Regions from separate parts of the Pseudomonas flexibilis genome, predicted to be linked through region 1. Evidence: predicted binding sites of a transcription regulator. Region 1 holds the regulator's gene; each other region holds the start of a gene.
What was found. Region 1 encodes sigma-54, which starts transcription at its own class of promoters, with help from an activator protein. Its sites were predicted from a motif close to ANTGGCATNNANNTTGCTNT; they were not measured.
Positions count from the first base shown of each region.

Region 2: the regulator sigma-54 is predicted to act here: its motif matches at 2,495-2,514, upstream of flgB (flagellar basal body rod protein FlgB).
Region 3: the regulator sigma-54 is predicted to act here: its motif matches at 1,804-1,823, upstream of PT85_RS03020 (TorF family putative porin).

Region 1 is NZ_JTAK01000003.1:216,663-223,360, forward strand. Features, by position in the region: gene PT85_RS18545 (methyl-accepting chemotaxis protein) at 1-48, opposite strand, end outside; partial or broken gene PT85_RS18550 (methyl-accepting chemotaxis protein) at 40-1,116, opposite strand; gene PT85_RS09030 (KpsF/GutQ family sugar-phosphate isomerase) at 1,293-2,267, shown strand; gene PT85_RS09035 (KdsC family phosphatase) at 2,267-2,788, shown strand; gene lptC (LPS export ABC transporter periplasmic protein LptC) at 2,805-3,374, shown strand; gene lptA (lipopolysaccharide transport periplasmic protein LptA) at 3,361-3,891, shown strand; gene lptB (LPS export ABC transporter ATP-binding protein) at 3,891-4,616, shown strand; gene PT85_RS09055 (RNA polymerase factor sigma-54) at 4,738-6,231, shown strand; gene hpf (ribosome hibernation-promoting factor, HPF/YfiA family) at 6,363-6,671, shown strand; gene ptsN (PTS IIA-like nitrogen regulatory protein PtsN) at 6,682-6,698, shown strand, end outside.
Region 2 is NZ_JTAK01000002.1:220,342-227,039, reverse strand. Features, by position in the region: gene flgE (flagellar hook protein FlgE) at 1-873, opposite strand, end outside; gene PT85_RS04835 (flagellar hook assembly protein FlgD) at 898-1,575, opposite strand; gene flgC (flagellar basal body rod protein FlgC) at 1,587-2,030, opposite strand; gene flgB (flagellar basal body rod protein FlgB) at 2,034-2,435, opposite strand; gene PT85_RS04820 (sulfatase-like hydrolase/transferase) at 2,729-4,393, opposite strand; gene PT85_RS04815 (tRNA dihydrouridine synthase) at 4,573-5,544, opposite strand; gene PT85_RS04810 (acyl-CoA thioesterase) at 5,675-6,115, opposite strand; gene PT85_RS04805 (bifunctional 4-hydroxy-2-oxoglutarate aldolase/2-dehydro-3-deoxy-phosphogluconate aldolase) at 6,112-6,698, opposite strand, start outside.
Region 3 is NZ_JTAK01000001.1:623,112-629,809, reverse strand. Features, by position in the region: gene PT85_RS03025 (amino acid permease) at 69-1,469, opposite strand; gene PT85_RS03020 (TorF family putative porin) at 1,910-2,587, shown strand; gene PT85_RS03015 (sialate O-acetylesterase) at 2,770-3,618, shown strand; gene PT85_RS17455 (acyltransferase family protein) at 3,636-5,540, shown strand; gene PT85_RS03005 (hypothetical protein) at 5,562-5,843, opposite strand; gene pta (phosphate acetyltransferase) at 6,038-6,698, opposite strand, start outside.

The DNA.
Region 1 (6,698 bases):
GGCGCCATCGCGGATGCCGCCGATCAGCTCACGCAGGGTCCGGCCCATGCGCTGCACGCCCTGCTGCAACACGCCGATCTCGTCGCGACGCACTGACAGCGACAGCTCGCTGAGATCGCCGGACGCTATGCGCTCGACGACCTTCAGCGTCTCGCCCAGGCGCCCGGTGATCTGTCGCGTGATCAGCCAGGCGGACAGCACGCCCAGCAGCAGCGCCAGCAGCGCGCCGACCATCAGCACCTGGCGTGCCGAGGCGGTTTCCTGGTCGCGACGCTGAAACTGATCGGCACTCAGCGCCTTGCTGAGACGGGCGATTTCGTTGCCGTGCCCGAGCTGCTGCTCCTGGGCAGCCAGGATCTCGGCGTGTGCCACCCGAAACGCCTCCACCGCGCCTTGATAGGCCTCCAGGCGCGCCCGCACGCTGGTCATGGCCTGGCGATGGTCGGCGCCAAACGTCGTCGCCGCCGCCCCGATGGCATCGAACGCCCGGACGAACTGGGCGCGCGCCGCCTGCTCGGTTCTGGTAGTCGGGTTGGCGGTGTAGCCGCGCACCTCGTAGCGCACCAATTGCAGCTGCTCATTGACGTCACGGATGGCCTGATAGCGCGCAAAGCGTGATGCGGCCCCGCTGGGCAACGACAGCACATCGGCCAGCACCTGGTGGATGTCGACGAAGGAGGCCCGGGCCAGCTCGCCCATGCGATTGCGCGCCGACCAGGCCGCGCGATAGGCCTCGCGCATACGCGCCAGGGACTCCTGATAGAGAGCGAGCTGCCCTGCCTGCTCGCGCAGCAGCTCGCCACCCTCACCGGCAGGGAAATGCCGCAGCACTTCCTGATGTCGCCGGCTGTAGTCTTCAAGCGCCTGCTGTACCCGCTCGGCCTGCTGCTCGTCGCCCACGCTGAGCTGATAGCCCAGCCGCTCGGCGCGCAACCGCCCCAGCAGCTCGCCCAGCTCGTTGATCTGGGCTACCCAGCCGCCGCGCTCGATCACCCGGTCCAGGCCGTTCCAGCTGACCACCGCCAGCGTCGCGGTGAATACCAGGACCAGACCGAAGCCCAGGGCCAGCTTCAAGGTCACACTGAGATTCGCCAACCATTCGCTCATCAGACTCATCCACTCGGAGCGCAAGCCTTGCCCGCCAGCGCCATTAATTTGATATCAGAATAATGACACATCTCGACATCTATTCATATAGATGACCAGACATCAAAGCATTCCGCGCGGCCTGATGAGCGCCACCGCCTTTGTCGTTATAATCCCGCCTTTTCCTTCCAGCGGTTCCCTGTGCCATGAACCAGACCAGCACGCCGATCCAATCCGCCCAGCGCACCATTCGCCTGGAGCTCGAAGCCATCGAAGCCCTGTTGCAGCGCATCAATGGCGACTTCACCCGCGCCTGTGAACTGATCCTTCAGTGCAAGGGTCGTGTGGTCGTGGTCGGCATGGGCAAGTCCGGGCACGTCGGTCGCAAGATCGCCGCCACCTTGGCCAGCACCGGCACCGCCGCCTTCTTTGTGCATCCCGGCGAGGCCAGCCATGGCGACATGGGCATGATCACCCGCGACGACGTGGTGCTGGCCCTGTCCAACTCCGGCTCCACCAGCGAGATCGTCACCCTGCTGCCGCTGATCAAGCGCCTGGGGATCACCCTGATCAGCATGACCGGCAATCCCGCCTCGCCGCTGGCCCAGGCCGCCGCGGTGAACCTGGACGCGGGCGTCAGCCAGGAGGCCTGCCCGCTCAACCTGGCGCCCACCTCCTCCACCACCGTGTCGCTGGTGCTGGGCGATGCCTTGGCCATCGCCCTGCTGGAGGCGCGCGGCTTCACTGCCGAGGACTTCGCCTTCTCCCACCCGGGCGGCGCGCTGGGCAGACGCCTGCTGCTGAAGGTCGAGAACGTCATGCACCAGGGCGCCGAGCTGCCGCTGGTCCGACGGGGGACCCCTCTGCGCGAGGCGTTGCTGGAAATGACCCGCAAGGGCCTGGGCATGACCCTGGTGGCCGAAGCCGATGGCCGTCTGGCCGGCGTGTTCACCGACGGCGACCTGCGCCGCGCGCTGGATCGCGGCGTGGACGTGCGCGACGCCGGCATCGACGCGCTGATGACCATCCCCGGCAAGACCATCCGCGCCGACGCGCTGGCCGCCGAGGCCCTGAAACTGATGGAAGACCACAAGATCAGCGCGCTGGTGGTGGTCGACGACAACCATATGCCGGTCGGCGCACTCAACATGCATGACCTGCTGCGCGCCGGAGTGATGTGATGAACAGCCTGTTGCAACGTGCTCGCCAGATCCGCCTGGCCATCTTCGACGTCGATGGCGTGCTGACCGATGGCCGTCTGTACTTCCTTGCCGACGGCAGCGAGTTCAAGACCTTCAACACCCTCGACGGCCAGGGCATCAAGATGCTGATGCGTTCCGGCGTGCGCACGGGGATCATCTCCGGCCGCAAGACGCCGGTGGTGGAGAAGCGCGCCCGCGACCTGGGTATCCAGCACCTCTACCAGGGGCGCGAGGACAAGCTGGTGGTGCTCGATGAACTGCTCGCCGAGCTGGGACTCCATTATGAGCAGGTCGCCTATCTGGGTGACGACCTGCCCGACCTGCCGGTGATTCGCCGCGTCGGCCTGGGCATGGCCGTCGCCAGCGCCGATCCGTTCGTGCGCCAGCACGCCCATGGCGTGACCCAGGCGTGCGGTGGCGCGGGCGCGGCGCGGGAATTCTGCGAACTGATCCTGCGCGCCCAGGGCAACCTCGAAGAAGCCCAGTCCGCCTATCTCTGAAGAGACGATCACCGCCATGCTCGGCAAATTGCGTACGTTTCTGCCGCTGATCATCATCGCCCTGGTGTTCGCCGCCATCGGCTACTGGAACATCTCGCCGGAGCGTTTTCTTGATCAACCGCAGGCCGAGCAGCCACCGCCCTCGGTGGACTTCTTCGTGCAGAACGCCTATTCGCGGCAGTACCAGGCCGATGGCAGCCTGCGTTACGAGCTGACCTCCGAGCGCCTGGAGCACCTCAGGGACAGCGATACGAACCTGTTGTACCAGCCCGACCTGCTGATCCATCGCGCCGGCGAACAGCCCTGGCGCGTGCGCAGCCTGCGCGGCGAGGTCGCCCCCCAGGGCACCCAGGTGGAACTGATCGATGACGTGCGCATCGAGCAGACCATTCCCCCGAACCGCTTCACCCGGCTGACCACCAGCCGCCTGACCGTATTCCCCGAGCGAGAATATGCCGAGACAGCCCAGCCGGTGCGCATCGAGAACCCCGATGGCGTGACCACCGCCACCGGCATGCAAGCCTACGTCAAGGAAGGCAGGGTGCTGTTGCTGTCCAACGTAAGAGGCCAACATGACGTTCGCTAAACCGCTTCTGCTGCTCGGCTGCCTGGCCGCCGCCTGCAGCGCCTGGGCGCTGCCCACCGACCGTGACCAGCCGATCCACGTGCAGGCCGACAGCGCCGAGCTGGACGACCGCCAGGGCAAGGCCATCTACCGTGGCGACGTGGTGATCACCCAGGGCACTCTGAAGATCACCGGCAACACCGTGACCGTCACCCGCAACGCCCGCGGCGAGATCGACACCTTCACCGCCCAGGGGCGCCCCGCCTACTACGAGCAGCAGCCGGAAGTCGGCGAATCGCTGGTGCATGCCTACGGACGCACCATCGAGTACTTCGCCAGCAACGAGCGCATCGTGCTCACCGACCAGGCCAAGGTGGTGCGCGACGGCAATACCTTCGAAGGCGAACGCATCGTCTATGACACCCGCACCCAGGTGGTCAACGCCGGCCGTGCCCAGGACGGCAACGTCACCACGCCCCGGCCACGCATCGACATGGTGATCCAGCCACGCAAGAAGCCCGCGGAGTCCAGCGAATAATGGCCACCCTCATTGCCCGTCACCTGGCCAAGAGCTACAAGAAGCGCCAGGTGGTCCGCGACGTCAGTCTGCGCATCGACAGCGGCCAGATCGTCGGCCTGCTCGGCCCCAACGGGGCCGGCAAGACCACCACCTTCTACATGGTCGTCGGCCTGGTGCGCGCCGATCACGGCCAGGTGCTGATTGACGACCTGGACGTCAGTCACCAGCCCATGCACGGTCGCGCGCGCGCCGGCATCGGCTACCTGCCCCAGGAAGCCTCGATCTTCCGCAAGCTCACCGTCACCAACAACATCATGGCGATCCTGGAAACCCGCAAGGACCTCGACGCCGAAGGCCGTCGGGCAACCCTGGAAGGGCTGCTCGAGGAATTCCACATCACCCATATCCGCGACAGCCTCGGCATGAGCCTGTCCGGTGGCGAACGGCGCCGGGTGGAGATCGCCCGCGCGCTGGCCAGCGCACCCAAGTTCATCCTGCTCGACGAACCCTTCGCCGGCGTCGACCCCATCTCGGTGGGCGACATCAAACAGATCATCCAGCACCTGAAATCCAAAGGCATCGGTGTACTGATCACCGACCACAACGTGCGCGAGACCCTGGACATCTGCGAGACCGCCTACATCGTCAGCGAAGGCCGCCTGATCGCCGAGGGCAACGCCGAGGCCATCCTGGCCAACCAGCTGGTCAAGGAAGTCTACCTGGGGCACGAATTCCGCCTGTAGAGCGACTGGCGGACACACCAACGGGATATACAATTCGTCGCCGGGCATATAAATTGCTTGCGGTCGGCGCCCCGGCGCGCCGCAGGGACAGGCGAACACCCGCCGGAACACAAGGTCTGCCATGAAACCATCGCTCGTTCTCAAGATGGGCCAGCAGCTGACGATGACCCCGCAGCTGCAACAGGCCATTCGCTTACTGCAACTTTCCACCCTGGACCTGCAGCAGGAAATCCAGGAAGCCCTCGAATCCAATCCCATGCTGGAACGGCAGGAGGAAGGCGAGGACTTCGACAACAGCGATCCGCTCGCCGACGGTGACGACGCCGCCGGCAGCCCCCCTCCGGAAAACACCTACCAGGAGACCCAGAGCAGCGTCGAGAACCTCGAGGAGGTCAACGACTGGAGCGAACGCATCCCCAGCGAGCTGCCGGTGGACACCGCCTGGGAAGATGTCTACCAGACCAGCGCCAGCAGCCTGCCCAGCAACGACGATGACGAATGGGACTTCACCGCCCGTACCAGCGGTGGCGAGAGCCTGCAGAGCCATCTGCTCTGGCAGCTCAACCTGGCGCCCATGTCGGACACCGACCGATTGATCGCGGCGACCCTGATCGACTGCATCAATGACCAGGGCTACCTGGAAGAATCCCTCGAGGAGATCCTCGAATCCTTCGATCCGGAACTGGACATCGAGCTGGACGAGATCGAAGCCGTGCTGCGCCGCGTGCAGCATTTCGAACCCGTGGGCATCGGCGCCCGCGACCTGCGCGAGTGCCTGCTGCTGCAGCTGTGCCAGCTGCCGGAAGACACCCCCTGGCGCAGCGAGGCGCAGCGCCTGGTCGGCGATTACCTCGACCTGCTCGGCGGCCGCGACTACAGCCAGCTGATGCGCCGCCTCAAGCTCAAGGAAGACGAGCTGCGCCAGGTGGTGGAACTGATCCAGCGCCTCAACCCCCGCCCCGGCTCGCAGATCGAGTCCAGCGAACCCGAATACATCGTGCCCGACGTCATCGTGCGCAAGCACAACGGCCGCTGGCTGGTGGAGCTCAACCAGGAGGCGGTGCCGCGCCTGCGCGTGAACCCCCAGCACGCCGGCTTCGTGCGCCGCGCCGATTCCAGCGCCGACAACACCTTCATGCGCAACCAGCTGCAGGAGGCGCGCTGGTTCATCAAGAGCCTGCAGAGTCGCAACGAGACGCTGATGAAGGTGGCCAGCCAGATCGTCGAGCACCAGCGCGGCTTCCTCGAGTACGGCGAGGAAGCCATGAAGCCGCTGGTGCTGCACGACATCGCCGAGGCGGTGGGCATGCATGAATCGACCATCTCGCGGGTGACCACCCAGAAGTACATGCACACCCCGCGCGGCATCTTCGAACTGAAGTATTTCTTTTCCAGCCATGTCAGCACGTCCGAAGGCGGCGAGTGCTCGTCCACCGCCATCCGGGCGATCATCAAGAAACTGGTGGCGGCGGAAAACGCCAAGAAACCGCTGAGCGATAGCAAGATCGCCAGCCTGCTGGAAGAACAGGGCATCCAGGTGGCACGCCGCACAGTGGCCAAGTACCGGGAATCCCTGGGCATCGCGCCGTCGAGCGAGCGTAAGCGCCTGATGTAAAACGTTCAGTGGGCTTGTTTAACGGCGCCGGAATGATTAGGGTCAATGCCCAGAACCCCTTGGCGCGTCAAAGTGATTCGGAGGGTCGACCAGAGGTCGGTCCTCTCCCTACGGCAAGAAGGAGAACAGGTATGCAAGTCAACATCAGTGGTGACCAGCTGGATGTGACTGAGGCCATGCGCGGCTATGTCGAGGAGAAGTTCTCCCGGCTGGAGCGCCACTTCGACCGCATCACCAATGTTCAGGTGATCATGCAGGTGGAAAAACTGCAGCAGAAGATCGAAGCCACCCTGCATATCGCCGGTGGCGAAGTCGTTGCCAACGCGGAGCACACCGACATGTATGCGGCCATCGACCTGCTGGTCGACAAGCTCGACCGCCAACTGATCAAGGCCAAGGAAAAGCGCCTCGACCGGGAGCAGGGCGCCACCGTCCGCTGACTCCGACTCCATGATCCGACTCGAAAG
Region 2 (6,698 bases), on a different contig from region 1:
GTCGACATGCACCCCGGTGGCACTGGCGACCGAGCCGTTGGACTGCCAGGCACCTGTGGCCGGATTCAGCTCAGCCGGCTCCCAGGCGGTAAGATCAATACTGGTCGGGCTCGGCAGTGCCGTATCCAAGGTGCCGGCCGAGTTGAAGGTCAGAGTGGTGCTCATGGCACTAAAGTCGTTCGGAACTACCGGCACCGTAGGGTTCAGGCCATCGATCTGGGTCAACATTTCCCATTCATTACCGCTGCGCTTAGCAAAGTACTGGGTCAGGGTATGGACGTTACCCAGCGAGTCATACACAGGCACCGAAGTAGACCAGTTGAAGGTATTCGGGTCCGCAGGATCGAAGGGATGCACCGCAGGATCGATCACCGAGGCGGTCGAGTCCAGATTGATGGTTTCGTTGATGATGCTGGTAGCCTTGGGCGAAACGTTGGACGTATCCACCCGCAGATCGGTCTTCTTGCCCTGCAGAATCTGCCCACCGACACCCACTTCGTAGCCTTGCAGGCGGAAGCCGGAGCTGTTCTGGATATAGCCATCCTTGTCGGTACCGAACTCACCGGCACGGGTGTACATCATCTGCCCCTGGGCGCTCAACGCGAAGAAGCCATTGCCGTTGATGGCCAGGTCCAGGCTGTTGCCGGTGTGGTTGATATTGCCCTGGGTGAACTGCTGGGAGATGGCAGCGGTGCGCACACCGGAACCGGCGACCTTGCCGCCGGTGCCGAGGATGGAGGCCGAGTAGACGTCGGCGAATTCGGCGCGCGAACCCTTGAAGCCGGTGGTGGCGACGTTGGCGATGTTGTTGCCGGTAACCGCGAGATCCTTGTTGGCCGCGGCCAGACCGCTCAGGGCGACGTTGAACGACATGGTGAAACTCCTTTCAGAATCCGGTTATTGGCCAATGGTCAGGACGCTGGAGAGCGGCAAGCGCCCCATGCCTGCAAGGTTCAGGTACATTTCGCCGCCCGCCAGGGTAACGCTGTTGACGGTGGCCGGCAGGAAGGTGGACAGCGCGGTGGGCGTGCCGTCGATTTCGGCTTCCGCCACGAACTTGTAATTGCCGGAGGGCACTTTCTCACCCTGCTCGTTGACGCCATCCCAGATGAAATCGACGGTACCGGCGCTCCAGTCGCCCATGGGCAGGGTTTTCACCAGGTTACCCTTGTCGTCATAGACCTTGACCGTCAGGTTGCTGCCATTGGCCGGCATCATCACGTTGCCGGTCAGGCTGCTGCTGGTGTCGACCAGCGACTTGTCGGTCTCGACAATCACCGAGCGACCGACCAGAGAGGACGCCTGCAGCGCCTGGGACGACTGGTAGCTGCCCATGAAGGACTCCACCGTCGAGTTCAGGTTGTTCATGCTTTCCAGGCTGGAGAACTGCGCCAGCTGGGCGACGAACTGGGTGTTGTCCTGCGGATCCAGCGGGTTCTGGTTTTCCATCTGCGCGACCAGCAGCTGCAGGAAGGAATCCTTGCCCAGGGCGCTGTCGCCGGTGGTGCTCGGCTTCTGCTTCAGCTGGTACTGGTCGAGAATGGATTGCGAGGTATTGGTATTAACGGTGCTCATGATCCTTCACCTTACTGACCGAGGGTCAGCACCTTCTGCAGCATGGTCTTGGCGGTATTCATCATTTCGGTGTTGGTCTGGAAGGCGCGGCTGGCGGAGATCATGTCAGCCATTTCCTCGACCACATTGACGTTCGGGTAGTAGACGTAGCCGTCCTTGTCCGCCGCCGGGTGGGTCGGCTCGTAGCGGGCCTGCAGCTCGGCCTGATCCTCAACGATGCCGGCGACGCGCACGCCGTAACCGGCGGCGTCCTGCTCGGCAAACAGCGACTGGCCGGCCGGATTGACCTGCTCCTGCAGCACGGTGGCAAACACCGGCTTGCGGGCGCGGTAGGTCTCTTCCAGGCTGGAGGACACGGTCTCGGCGTTGGCGATGTTGCTCGCCACGGTGTTCAGGCGGGTGCTCTGGGCGCTCATGCCACTACCGGCGATGTTGAATACGTTGGTCAGCGACATGGCTTATTCCCCCTTGATGGCCGACATCAGGCCTTTGAACTTGCTGTTGAGGAAGGTGAAGCTGGCCTGGAAATCCACCGCGTTCTTGGTGTAGGCGGCCTGCTCGACCTGCGCGTCCACGGTGTTGCCATCGATGGACGGGTGATGCGGGGTGCGGTACTGCAGCGACTCGGCGCTGAACGACACGCCCTCGCCCTCGATATGCCGGGCGCTGGTGCGGTTCAGGTTGAAGGTGCCGTTCTTGCTGGTCTGGCTGGCCAGCACGCTGGAGAATTCCAGATCACGCGCCTTGTAGTGCGGCGTATCGGCGTTGGCGATGTTGTTCGCCAGCACCTCGGCCCGCTGCGCGCGGAAGTTCAGAGCTTTCTCGTGAATCCCCAGCGCCTTGTCGAAACTGATAGCCATGTGCACTTCCTCGAATCGTTTGCCGGGCGCCGTTGCCGGTCGCCTTGCCTGCCCAAAGGAAAGCAAGCACTGTGCCAGCCGACCAAACCCTTTGATTTCAGGCACTTAGAGCAATGACCCTGGACGAGAAACGCGGCAGGCGGCACCCGCTTGCCGCTCGACGGCAAAGGCGACTGCCAGGGCGAAGGCCAGCGCACCCGTGGGAGCGAATTCATTCGCGAGCTCTTGGGGATTGCACGAAAGAGCTCGCGGACAAGTCCGCTCCTACAAAAAAAGCCAAAAACGGGGTCAGGTCACAGGTCCGGGGACACCACCTCGTCGAGCTCGATGCGCTTCCAGGCGGGCTCCGCACCCAGGCGCGCATTGAAGCGGGTATTGAAGGTGAACTCGTCGTCGCTGTGCAGACTCAGCGGGGTGCCGTAGGTGACCCGTATCGCCTCCAGCTCGTAGCCGAGTAGCTGCAACAGCGTCGGGAACAGGTTGTAGTGGCTGGAATTGTTGCGATTGGCTTCCAGCGCCGCCGCCCAGTCCAGGGTCTGCAGATTGCTGCCCTGCAGGACAACCAGCGGCACCAGCCCCTCCTCCACCACCGGGTCGCCACCACAATGGGTATTCAGGCCCGGGTTACCGCGCTCGTGCAGGTCCTGGCCATGGTCCGAGGTATACAACACCACGGCGCGACTCAGGTCGGCCCGTGCCAGCAGCCGCGAGAAGAATTCCCCGACATTCCACAGCAAGGTGTTGCGGTAGGCGTTGCGGTAGCGCAGCCAGTCCTCGGCCCGACCATCGAAACCGTCCCGCTCGCCGGTATCGCCGATGTCCAGGTAGCGGCCGCGCGGCAACGCCGGCTGGTAGCGCAGGAATTCGTCAGGGAACTTGTCGTGCACCGGGAAATGCGCGCCCATCTTGTTGACCAGGATCAGCTCGGGCCGGTCGTTGCCGAGCAGCTCGACCAGGCTGTCGGCCACCGCCATGTCGCGATCGCGCACCCGCACGTCGTCGTACTGGATGAAGGCGTCCAGCTCCAGCACTTCGTCCTTGGTCATCAGGTTCTGCAGGGCGCCATGGGTACGCTGGGCATCGATGTAGACCGTACGCAGCCCCGCCTGCCGGGCGTATTGCCAGATGGACGGCATGGTGGAATTGATGCGCAGGTAGTCGTCACGGGTGCCACCGTAGCGCAGGGTGACATTGGTGTCGGCACTGCAATTGGCAATCGAGGCGGCATAACCGTAGTTGAACAGGCTCACCCCGGATGGTAGCGATTTCAGACCGCTGGTCACTCCCTGCGGGTGGTTGATATCCAGGTAATGGCCGGACACGCTCTCGTCGATGATCAGCACGATGTCGTGATCGACGACCCGGCCGCTGCGCGGCAGCGAGACCGGCTGACGCTCGCCCACGGTGTCGCCCAGCGCCTCATAGCTGTACAGCCCCAGATAGGCCAGCGGCGTATACATCATCGGCAGGCCACGGGCGCCTGCACCGGCACGCACGAACAGCACACTGGCCAGCAGCAGTAGACCCACCCAGGGCGCGACACCCGCCACCCACCTAGGTACCGGCGCGGAAGCCGGCCTCAGACCGATGCCGAGCAGCAGCAGCACACCGGTGGCTCCGGCATGCAGGATGCTGTCGCGAAACTGATGGTACGCCTCGTCGATGAAGGCATGTGAATGCAGCAGTGAAACGAACTGCGGGTAGGTCAGGTAATCGACGGTCACGCGGTGGTAGGCGTCGAAGAACACCGCGGCGCCGAACAGCGCCAGCGCGTATCCCCAGCGCAGCACCGCCTGCCGGCAGTAGGCAGCCAGGAACAGGCAAGCGACCAGGAAGCCGAACATTCCCAGAAACAGGACGGTGGCGCCCACCCCCTCGAGCTCGGCCAGGCGCCCCCGGTAATAGTCATGGCCGGAAAGAAGATAGGCGAGCAGCAGCAGAGGCTTCAGGAATGACATGGGGGCTTCCAGGCGACGCGGGCAATCCGCAGGCAACGAATCCCGGTGCGGCACCCACGCTTCCGGCTTGCCGGCACGACCTCCCCTCCCGCAGCGTACTACCCGAGTGCATCCATGCGACCAGCGAACCTGCGTCGTAACCGTTTTGTCACGATAGTCGTGTATAGCGCAGCGGCAAGTCAGCCCGCCCGAAGGAGGACGTCTTTCTCTTCGGCACGCAACAGGTCCTCGATACGGTCACAGTCCTCCTCGCGGCGAATCCGCTCGAACAGACCCACGGCCTCCGGGTAACCGCGCGTCAGCATACCCAGCCACTGCTTGAGCCGCCCCGGCGCGTAGCGCGGCGCGAGCCGGTTGCGCGAGCGCTGCCAGAACTCGTGCAGCAGCGGCAGCAGCTCGCCCCACCCCATGGGCTCGACGACACGGCCGACGCGGGCAGCAGCAATTTGCCGCGCCAGATCGGGCCGCGCCACCAGGCCCCGACCGAGCATCACATCCTCAACGCCGCTGACAGCCCGACAGCGCTGCCAGTCTTCCAATGTCCAGACTTCGCCGTTGGCGTATACGGGCACGCGCACCGCCTCCTGGACGCGAGCCACCCATTCCCAGTGGGCGGGCGGACGGTAGCCCTGCACCTTGGTGCGGGCATGCACCACCAGTTGCCCGGCCCCACCGTCCACCAGCGCACGCGCGCAATCCAGCGCGCCGTCGGGACTGTCGAAGCCCAGGCGCATCTTGGCGGTGACCGGAATCGACGCCGGCACCGCACGCCGTACCTCGCACAGAATCCGGTGCAGCAGCTCCGGCTCCTTGAGCAGTACCGCCCCACCGCGTGATTTGTTGACCGTCTTGGCCGGACAGCCAAAGTTCAGATCGATGACCGGCGCGCCCATCTCACAGGCGAGGGCGGCGTTGTCGGCGAGACAGGCGGGATCGGAACCCAACAGCTGCACACGCATGGGCGTGCCGGCCGCGGTGCGCGAACCACGCGCCAGCTCCGGCGCCAGCTTGAGGAACTGACTCTCCGGTAGCAGCCGGTCGCAGACGCGGATGAATTCGGTGACGCACCAGTCGACGCCGCCCACCCGGGTGAGCAGGTCACGCATCAGTTCGTCGACCAACCCTTCCATGGGGGCCAGGGCGATTTGCATGGGTATGACTCGTGGAGCGCAAGGGGCGCGTAGTGTACGGGGATGATTGCGCAGGCGGGAGCTGGCGCGGGTCCAGCACCGCGACCGGCTCTGTGGGAGCGGACTCGTCCGCGAGCTCGTCGGCGGCTGCCTACGGCTGTGTCATCACCAACGCCCGACCATAACCCTCAACGAACTCGGCCGGCATGCGTCGCGGGCGACCAGTGGACAGCTCGATGCAGGCAAAGGTGGTCTGCGCGCGCAGCAGGGTCACGCCATCGGCCGGGCGCACCAACTGAAAGCGCCGCAGCATGCGCAGCCGGTGGTCGGATTCGACGATCCAGGTACCCATGCACAGCCACTCACCCTGATAGGCGCTAGCCAGGTAGTCCACCTCGTGGCGCACCACGGCCATGGCCCGATCCAGCCGCCGGTAAGCGGCCAGGTCCAGGCCGAGATGCTGCGAATGGCCCCAGGCGCAACGCTCCATCCACCTGACGTAGGTGGCATTGTTGGCATGGCCCAGCTCATCGATATCCTCAGCGACCACCTCCAGCTCACGCACGAAGGGATCGGGAAGATCCCACTTCATCGCGGCGCGTCCAGACTGGCGGCCAGCGAGCAGGCTTCGCTGGCCAGCTGGGTGATCTGGTCCCAGGCACGCGCCTTGACCAGATCAGCCGGGGCGATCCAGGTTCCGCCGACGCAAGCCACGTTGGGCAGACGCAGGAAGGTCAGCAGGTTGTCGACGTTGATACCACCGGTGGGACAGAAACGGATGCCGGTGAACGGCCCCTTGAGGCTCTTGAGCATCTTCACGCTACCGGTGCCATTGGCCGGAAACAGCTTCAGCGAGCGGTACCCGTACTCCAGCGCCAGCAGCACTTCGGAGGGTGTCAGCACCCCCGGCAGGTAGGGCATCTGTACATTTTCCGCCGCCAGCGCCAGGCGCTCGGTGCAACCGGGGCTGACAGCGAACTGGGCGCCAGCGTCGCGCGCCTCGAGAAACTGCTCGGCATGGATCAGGGTGCCGGCGCCGACGATCAGGTCCGGCAGCTCGCGGCGGATGATCGACACGGCCTCCAGCGCGCGTGGCGTGCGCAGCGTGACTTCGAGCACCCGGATGCCACCGGCATGCAGCGCCTGCGCCAGGGCCAGCGCACTGCCCACGTCCT
Region 3 (6,698 bases), on a different contig from region 1:
AAAAACCCTGCAAAAAGGCAGGACTTCAAACAAAGCGGGCGACCGGAGGCGCCCGCTAAAGCAGCAGATCAGCGCTGTGACGGCGGGTCACCCGCCTTCAGGCGCACGCGATAGGCGACCCACATCAGCAGCAACCAGAAGGGAATCACGTAAACCGAGACCCGGATGCCCGGAATCAGCAGCAGGATGCCGAGGATGAACACCACGAAGGCCAGGCAGAGGTAGTTGCCCAGGGGCGACCAGAGCGCCTTGAAGTGCGTGGCCACGCCCTGGGCCAGCATGGCCTTGCGGAACTTCAGGTGCGCGAGGCTGATCATCGCCCAGTTGATCACCAGGGTGGCGACCACCAGGGACATGAGCATTTCCAGGGCATTCTGCGGCACCAGGTAGTTGACCAGCACGCACAGCAGCGTCACCAGCGCGGAAACGCCGATGGCCAGCACCGGCACACCCCGACGGTTCACCTTCATCAGGGCACGCGGCGCGTCACCCTGTTCAGCCAGACCGTAGAGCATGCGGCTGTTGCAGTACACGCCGCTGTTGTAGACCGACAGCGCTGCGGTAAGCACCACGAAATTGAGCACGTGGGCGGCAGTGTCGCTACCGATCAGCGAGAAGATGCGCACGAAGGGGCTGGCGCTGTAGGGATCGCCAGCCGCATTGAGTTCGGCCACCAGGCTGTCCCATGGATAGAGGGCCAGCAGCACGGTGAGCGCGCCGATGTAGAAGATCAGGATGCGGTAGACCACCTGGTTGATGGCCTTGGGAATCACCTTGCGCGGCTCGGCGGCTTCGGCGGCGGTGATGCCCACCAGTTCCAGGCCGCCGAAGGAGAACATGATGATGGCCATCATCATCACCAGACCCGTCACCCCGTTGGGGAAGAAGCCGCCGTGGGCCCACAGGTTGGTGATGGACGCCTGCTCACCGCCCAGACCGGTGACCAGCAGATAGATGCCCAGGCCAATCATGGCCAGGATGGCCACCACCTTGATGATGGCGAACCAGAACTCGGCCTCGCCGAACGCCTTCACATTGCTGAGGTTGATCAGGTTGATCAGCACGAAGAAGGCCGCGGCCGTGGCCCAGGTGGGAATTTCCGGCCACCAGAACTGCACGTACTTGCCCACCGCCGTCAGCTCGGCCATGCCCACCAGCACGTACAGCACCCAGTAGTTCCAGCCGGACAGGAAGCCCGCATAGCCGCCCCAGTACTTGTGGGCGAAGTGGCTGAAAGAGCCGGCCACGGGCTCCTGGACGATCATCTCGCCCAGCTGGCGCATGATCAGGAAGGCGATGAAACCGCCGATGGCATAGCCGAGGATCATCGAGGGACCGGCGCTTTTCATGACGCCCGCCGAGCCCAGGAACAGGCCGGTGCCGATGGCGCCACCCAGGGCGATCAACTGGATGTGGCGGTTCTTCAGACCACGGGTAAGCGGCCCGGCGTGCAGTGTGTCGTGGCTCATAAGTGTCCTTGTGGGCAGGTCCGGAGCGCCGTCCGCGCACGGATGCGGACGGGTTCGACGAAAAACGGCGCGCATTGTACACCGCTGGCGTCCACCGGACCGTCTCGCCGGTCCGGGTTGCATGACCCCCGCGCCTCGGCAACCTGCCGCCTCTCGACCGCATGCACCGCAACTGCCCAATCCAGCCAGCCCACGCCAGCCGTGGCTTAACGCCATGATCGTCGCGCTTTGAGCGCAAGATCGCGCACCAAAAAAGAGCAGCGCTGGGCTAGTCGAAAACCTCGAATTCGTCAAAGGAGGCTCTGAATCCCGGGTTTGCACGGTTTTTTTCGAACTTGGCAAGGGATATGCTTAGTCCCGGTTGAAATAAGACCAATAGCCACTGGTTTTATAAATCGAGGGGCCCACCCTCAAATAACTAAGCGACATGGAGCAAGAGCATGCTTAAGAAACTTTCCCTCGCAGTTGCAGTAGCTTCGGCAGTCATGAGCGGTGCGGCCTTCGCGGAGTCCGTCGACAGCCCGGTGGGCAAGTTCGATGTGGGCATGACCGCCACATTCGTTACTGACTACGTGTCCCGTGGCACCTCGTTGAATGGCGGCGCCGGCACTATCCAGGGCAGCCTGGATATCGCCCACGAAAGCGGCCTGTACATCGGCATGTGGGGCTCCAGCATGGATGACATGCAGGAGAAGGGCGCTGGCGTCGAGATCGATTACTACCTCGGTTACGGCGGCAACCTCACCGAAGATGTGTCCTTCGATGTCTCCGTGGCCACCTACACCTACCCGCGCACTGGTTGGGAAGATGACGTGGAGTACCTGGGTAGCCTCAGTGCCTACGGTGCCACCGTCGGTGTGAAGTACCGTACCGACGCTACCGAACAGCTGTATTACTACGTCGGTTACGATCTGGAACTGCCGGCCGGTTTCGGCCTGTCCGCCTCGGTCGGCCAGACCAAGTTCGACGACAACGAAGAAGCCGGCGACGACTACGTCGACTGGAGCCTGGGCGTCAGCAAGACCCTGGCTGGCCTGGACCTGGGCCTGACCTACGCCAGCAACGATATCGATGGCAACGACGACCACTTCATCTTCTCCATCTCCAAGAGCCTGTAAGCCTGCTATCCCGCCCTCGCGGGCCGGATATCTAGACAAGCGCCGCCCTCCGGGGCGGCGCTTTTGTTTGGCCACTCCCCTGTTGCCCGCTTCCGGCCAAACTTTTCCCCTCCCCGACGATCAGACAACCTGATCCCGAAAGCGCAGCCGTGTCGTGGCGCCCGACCGCACGGAACGCCGATATGCGCAGCGCCCATCCCCGCTACCTGGCCATCATCGGCCTGCTGCTGGCAACCAACGCCGTTGCCCTGTTCTTCGTGTTCAACAGCCCGCAGCTGTACCGCTTCAAGGGTCTGCTGGTGCAGGATGCCTCGCGCTTTTCCAACGCCAGCGGCCGCGCCACGGTGCTCGGCCTGGACACCGCCGGCTACGCCATCTTCCTGACCTACGGGCAGTCCAACTCGGTCAATTCGGGGCAGATCGGCTACGTGCCGCGCCACAACGTGCTGAATTTCCACAACGGCGTGCTGTATCGCTATGAGGACCCCGCCCTGGGCGGGCAGGGTCAGCAGGGCAGCGTGTGGGGACGGGTGGGCGATCGGCTGGTGGAGCAGACCGCCTACGCCGGCGCGGTCTTCGCCCTGGCCGGCGCCAACGGCAAGACCCTCGAGCAGTTGAGCCGACCGCCCTACTACGACTACCTGGTGCACGAATACGCCGCCCTGCAACAGCAACTGGGGCGTGTGGACGCGATTCTCGTCCACCAGGGCGAAGCCAACCATCGGCACCGCCAGGCCGGCGACTACCGCCGGGCGTTCCTGGCCTTCGAACAACAGCTGCGGCGTGACGGCATCACCGCCCCGCTCTACCTGGCGCAGGCGTCCTACTGCGGCAATTCGGTGGACCCACAGCTGCTGGCCGTGCAGGACCGACTGATCCGCGAACTGCCCGGCGTGCTGCGCGGGCCCAACACCGACACCCTCATCGAGCCCCGCTACCGGCTGCCGGACCGCTGTCACTTCTCCGCGGAGGGACTGGATGCCGCCGCGACGCTCTGGGTGCAGAGCCTGATCCAGGCATCGGAGAACTGACCAGGAGCCTTCAGCGCATGGCAGCCAACGCTTACAACCCCAGTATCGACGGCCTGCGGGCGCTGGCCGTGCTCGCCGTGTTCGTCTTCCATCTCGACCACCGCTGGCTGCCGGGTGGCTTCCTGGGCGTGGACATCTTCTTCGTCATTTCCGGGTTCCTGATCACCTCGATCCTGCTCAATGAGATGTCCACCGGGCAGTTCTCCTGGGCGGAGTTCTACCGCCGGCGCATCAAGCGCATCCTGCCGGCCTACCTGTTCATGCTCACGGGCGTGACACTGGTGGCCTTCCTGGTGATGCTGCCCTACGACCTCAAGAAGTACGCGGTGTCGGCCTTCTCGTCACTGTTCTTCGTGTCCAACCTCAACTACGCGCTGCGCCAGGGCGACTATTTCTCCACCGACGCCGAGCAGTGGCCGCTGCTGCACACCTGGTCGCTGGCGGTGGAAGAGCAGTTCTATCTGATCTGGCCGGTCATCCTGTTCGGACTGTTCGCACTGCTGCCTGATGCGGCGAAGCGGCGGCGCCTGCTGCTGCCGGTGCTGCTGGGACTGGCGCTGCTGTCGGTAACTGGCGCCAGCTGGCTGTCGGGCGACAGCACCCTGGCCAAGTGGAGTTACTACAGCGTGTTCACCCGCGCCTTCGAGCTGCTGATCGGCGCCGGCCTGGCGGTGCTCAAGGCGGAAGGACGCCTGCCGCCGCTGGACGCTCGCCTTACCGCGCCCGCCCTGCTGGTGCTGCTGGCCAGCCTGGTCCTGCACGACGCCAGCCTGCCCTTCCCCTCCTTCACGGCGCTGATTCCCTGCCTGACCACCGCCATCCTGCTCGCCGGCGGACGCGAGGGGCCCGTGTACCGGCTGCTGGCGTGCAAGCCCCTGGTGGGCATCGGGCTGCTGTCCTATTCGCTGTACCTGTGGCACTGGCCGCTGGTGTCCTTCACCCGCTACCTGTTCGACTTCGGCGACGGCGGCTTTCGCATTGCGCCGGCCCAGGCGCTGCTCATCGTGGCGGCAGCCTTTGCTCTGGCCTGGGTCTCCTACCGCTTCATCGAAACGCCGATCAAGAATGCCCGGCTGGGGTTCCGCCCGGCTTTCGTGCGCTTCTGTGCGGTACCCAACGCACTGGGCGCGCTGCTGTTCGGCGCGATCTTCCTGAGCCACGGCGCGCCCTTTCGCCTGGATACCGACGCGGCGCCGGCCCGGCTGGCGTTCAACTCCATCGACAAGCAGCAGTGTCCGGATTTCGTCAGCCTTGGCTGCCCGGGTGGCGACCGGGAGAGCCCGCGCCGCTACCTGATCATTGGCAACTCCTACGCCGAGCATTACTTCAAGTTCTACGACACCCTGGGACGCGCGGCGGGCATCCGCGTCGACCTGGCCGCCAGCGGCGGCTGCGGCCCGCACGACCGCGAGCGCAAGTGCCTGAGCGTCTACAACTACGTGTTCGAGCATGAACGGGAGTACGACGGCTTCATCCTGGTGCAGGCCTGGAGCAGCCTGAACCAGGTATCCGCTTCGCGCTACGCCATGGCCATCGGCGAATACCTGCAGCGCCTGCAATCCCTGGGACGCCCCATCCTGCTGGTGGGCAGCATGCCGCGCTTCAACGTGGACATCGACAAGGTCGCCAACCATGCGCGCCTGTTCGGCCTGGGCAGCCGGCCCACCGAGGTGCGCGCACTGGCGGATTTCCGGGAGGAAAACGAAACCCTGGAGCGCTACAGCCGCCGGCTGGGCACCAAGTTCATCGATCCGTTCCGGGAGGTCACCCGCTCCGGGCTACAGCTGAATCACCTGGATGACAACGGCACGCCCTGGTACCGGGACTCCAACCACCTCTCGGTGTATGGCGCCGAGCGCCTGGCCCGGCACGTATTGTCCACCGCCTCGCCCGAAGAGATCAGCAACCGGTACTTCCCGTGACAGCCCGGACCGGGTGGGTAGTCAGCGCTTGCGCAGGAAACCCAGCACGAGCCCGGCGGCTAGCAATGCGACACCCAGCCAGAACACCAGCGGCTCATAGGGCGTTCCGCCGCCCAGCGCAGAGAGGCTGCCCGTGAAGCCGCACATGCCGCCGCTGGCAAACAGGCAGGTCAGCGCCTTGTTGAAACCGGTGCCCAGGTCCACGGCCATCTGCCCGTAGGTCAGGCCCCACCAGACCACCGCCACCATGGTTACCACTACGCCAGCCTTGAACAGGAGGGAACTGAGTTTCGTGGTGTTCATGCACTGCTCCTCGAACACGGTCACCGCAGTCTTTCCATGCGCGGCACAACCATCCCTGAATGATGGCCTTAAGCTACTCACTGGCTGGCACCTTGTCTATCGAGGGCGGTGCGGCTGCCTTGCAGCACGCGAAGCCACGCCCGTTAACGCAAAAAAAAGCCCCGCCGAAGCGGGGCTGGTCAGGTCGCAAACCGTCAGGCGTCGATCAGTTCGCCCTTGGCCTTGGCTTTCTGGGCATCCAGGGCGGCAGCCTGCAGGGCGGTCAGGGCGATGGTGAAGACGATGTCGTCCACCAGCGCGCCGCGCGACAGGTCGTTCACCGGCTTGGCCAGTCCCTGCAGCATCGGACCGACGCTGATCACCGAGGCGCTGCGCTGCACCGCCTTGTAGGTGGTGTTGCCGGTGTTCAGGTCCGGGAAGATGAACACGGTGGCCTGGCCGGCGACCGGGCTGTTCGGCGCCTTGGACTTGCCGACGCTGAGCACCGAGGCGGCGTCGTACTGCAGCGGGCCGTCGATCGGCAGGCCCGGGGCACGCTCGCGGGCGATGCGGGTGGCTTCGCGCACCTTGTCCACTTCCGCGCCGCTGCCGGAATCGCCGGTGGAGTAGCTGATCATCGCCACGCGCGGATGCACGCCCAGGGCCACGGCCGACTCGGAGCTCTGCAGGGCGATTTCCGCCAGCTCGGTGGCGGTCGGGTTCGGGTTCACCGCGCAGTCGCCATAGACCAGCACCTGGTCGGGCAGCAGCATGAAGAACACCGAGGACACCAGGTTGTAGCCGGGTGCGGTCTTGATCAGCTGCAGGGCCGGGCGAATGGTGTTGGCGGTGGTGTGGATAGCGCCGGAAACCAGG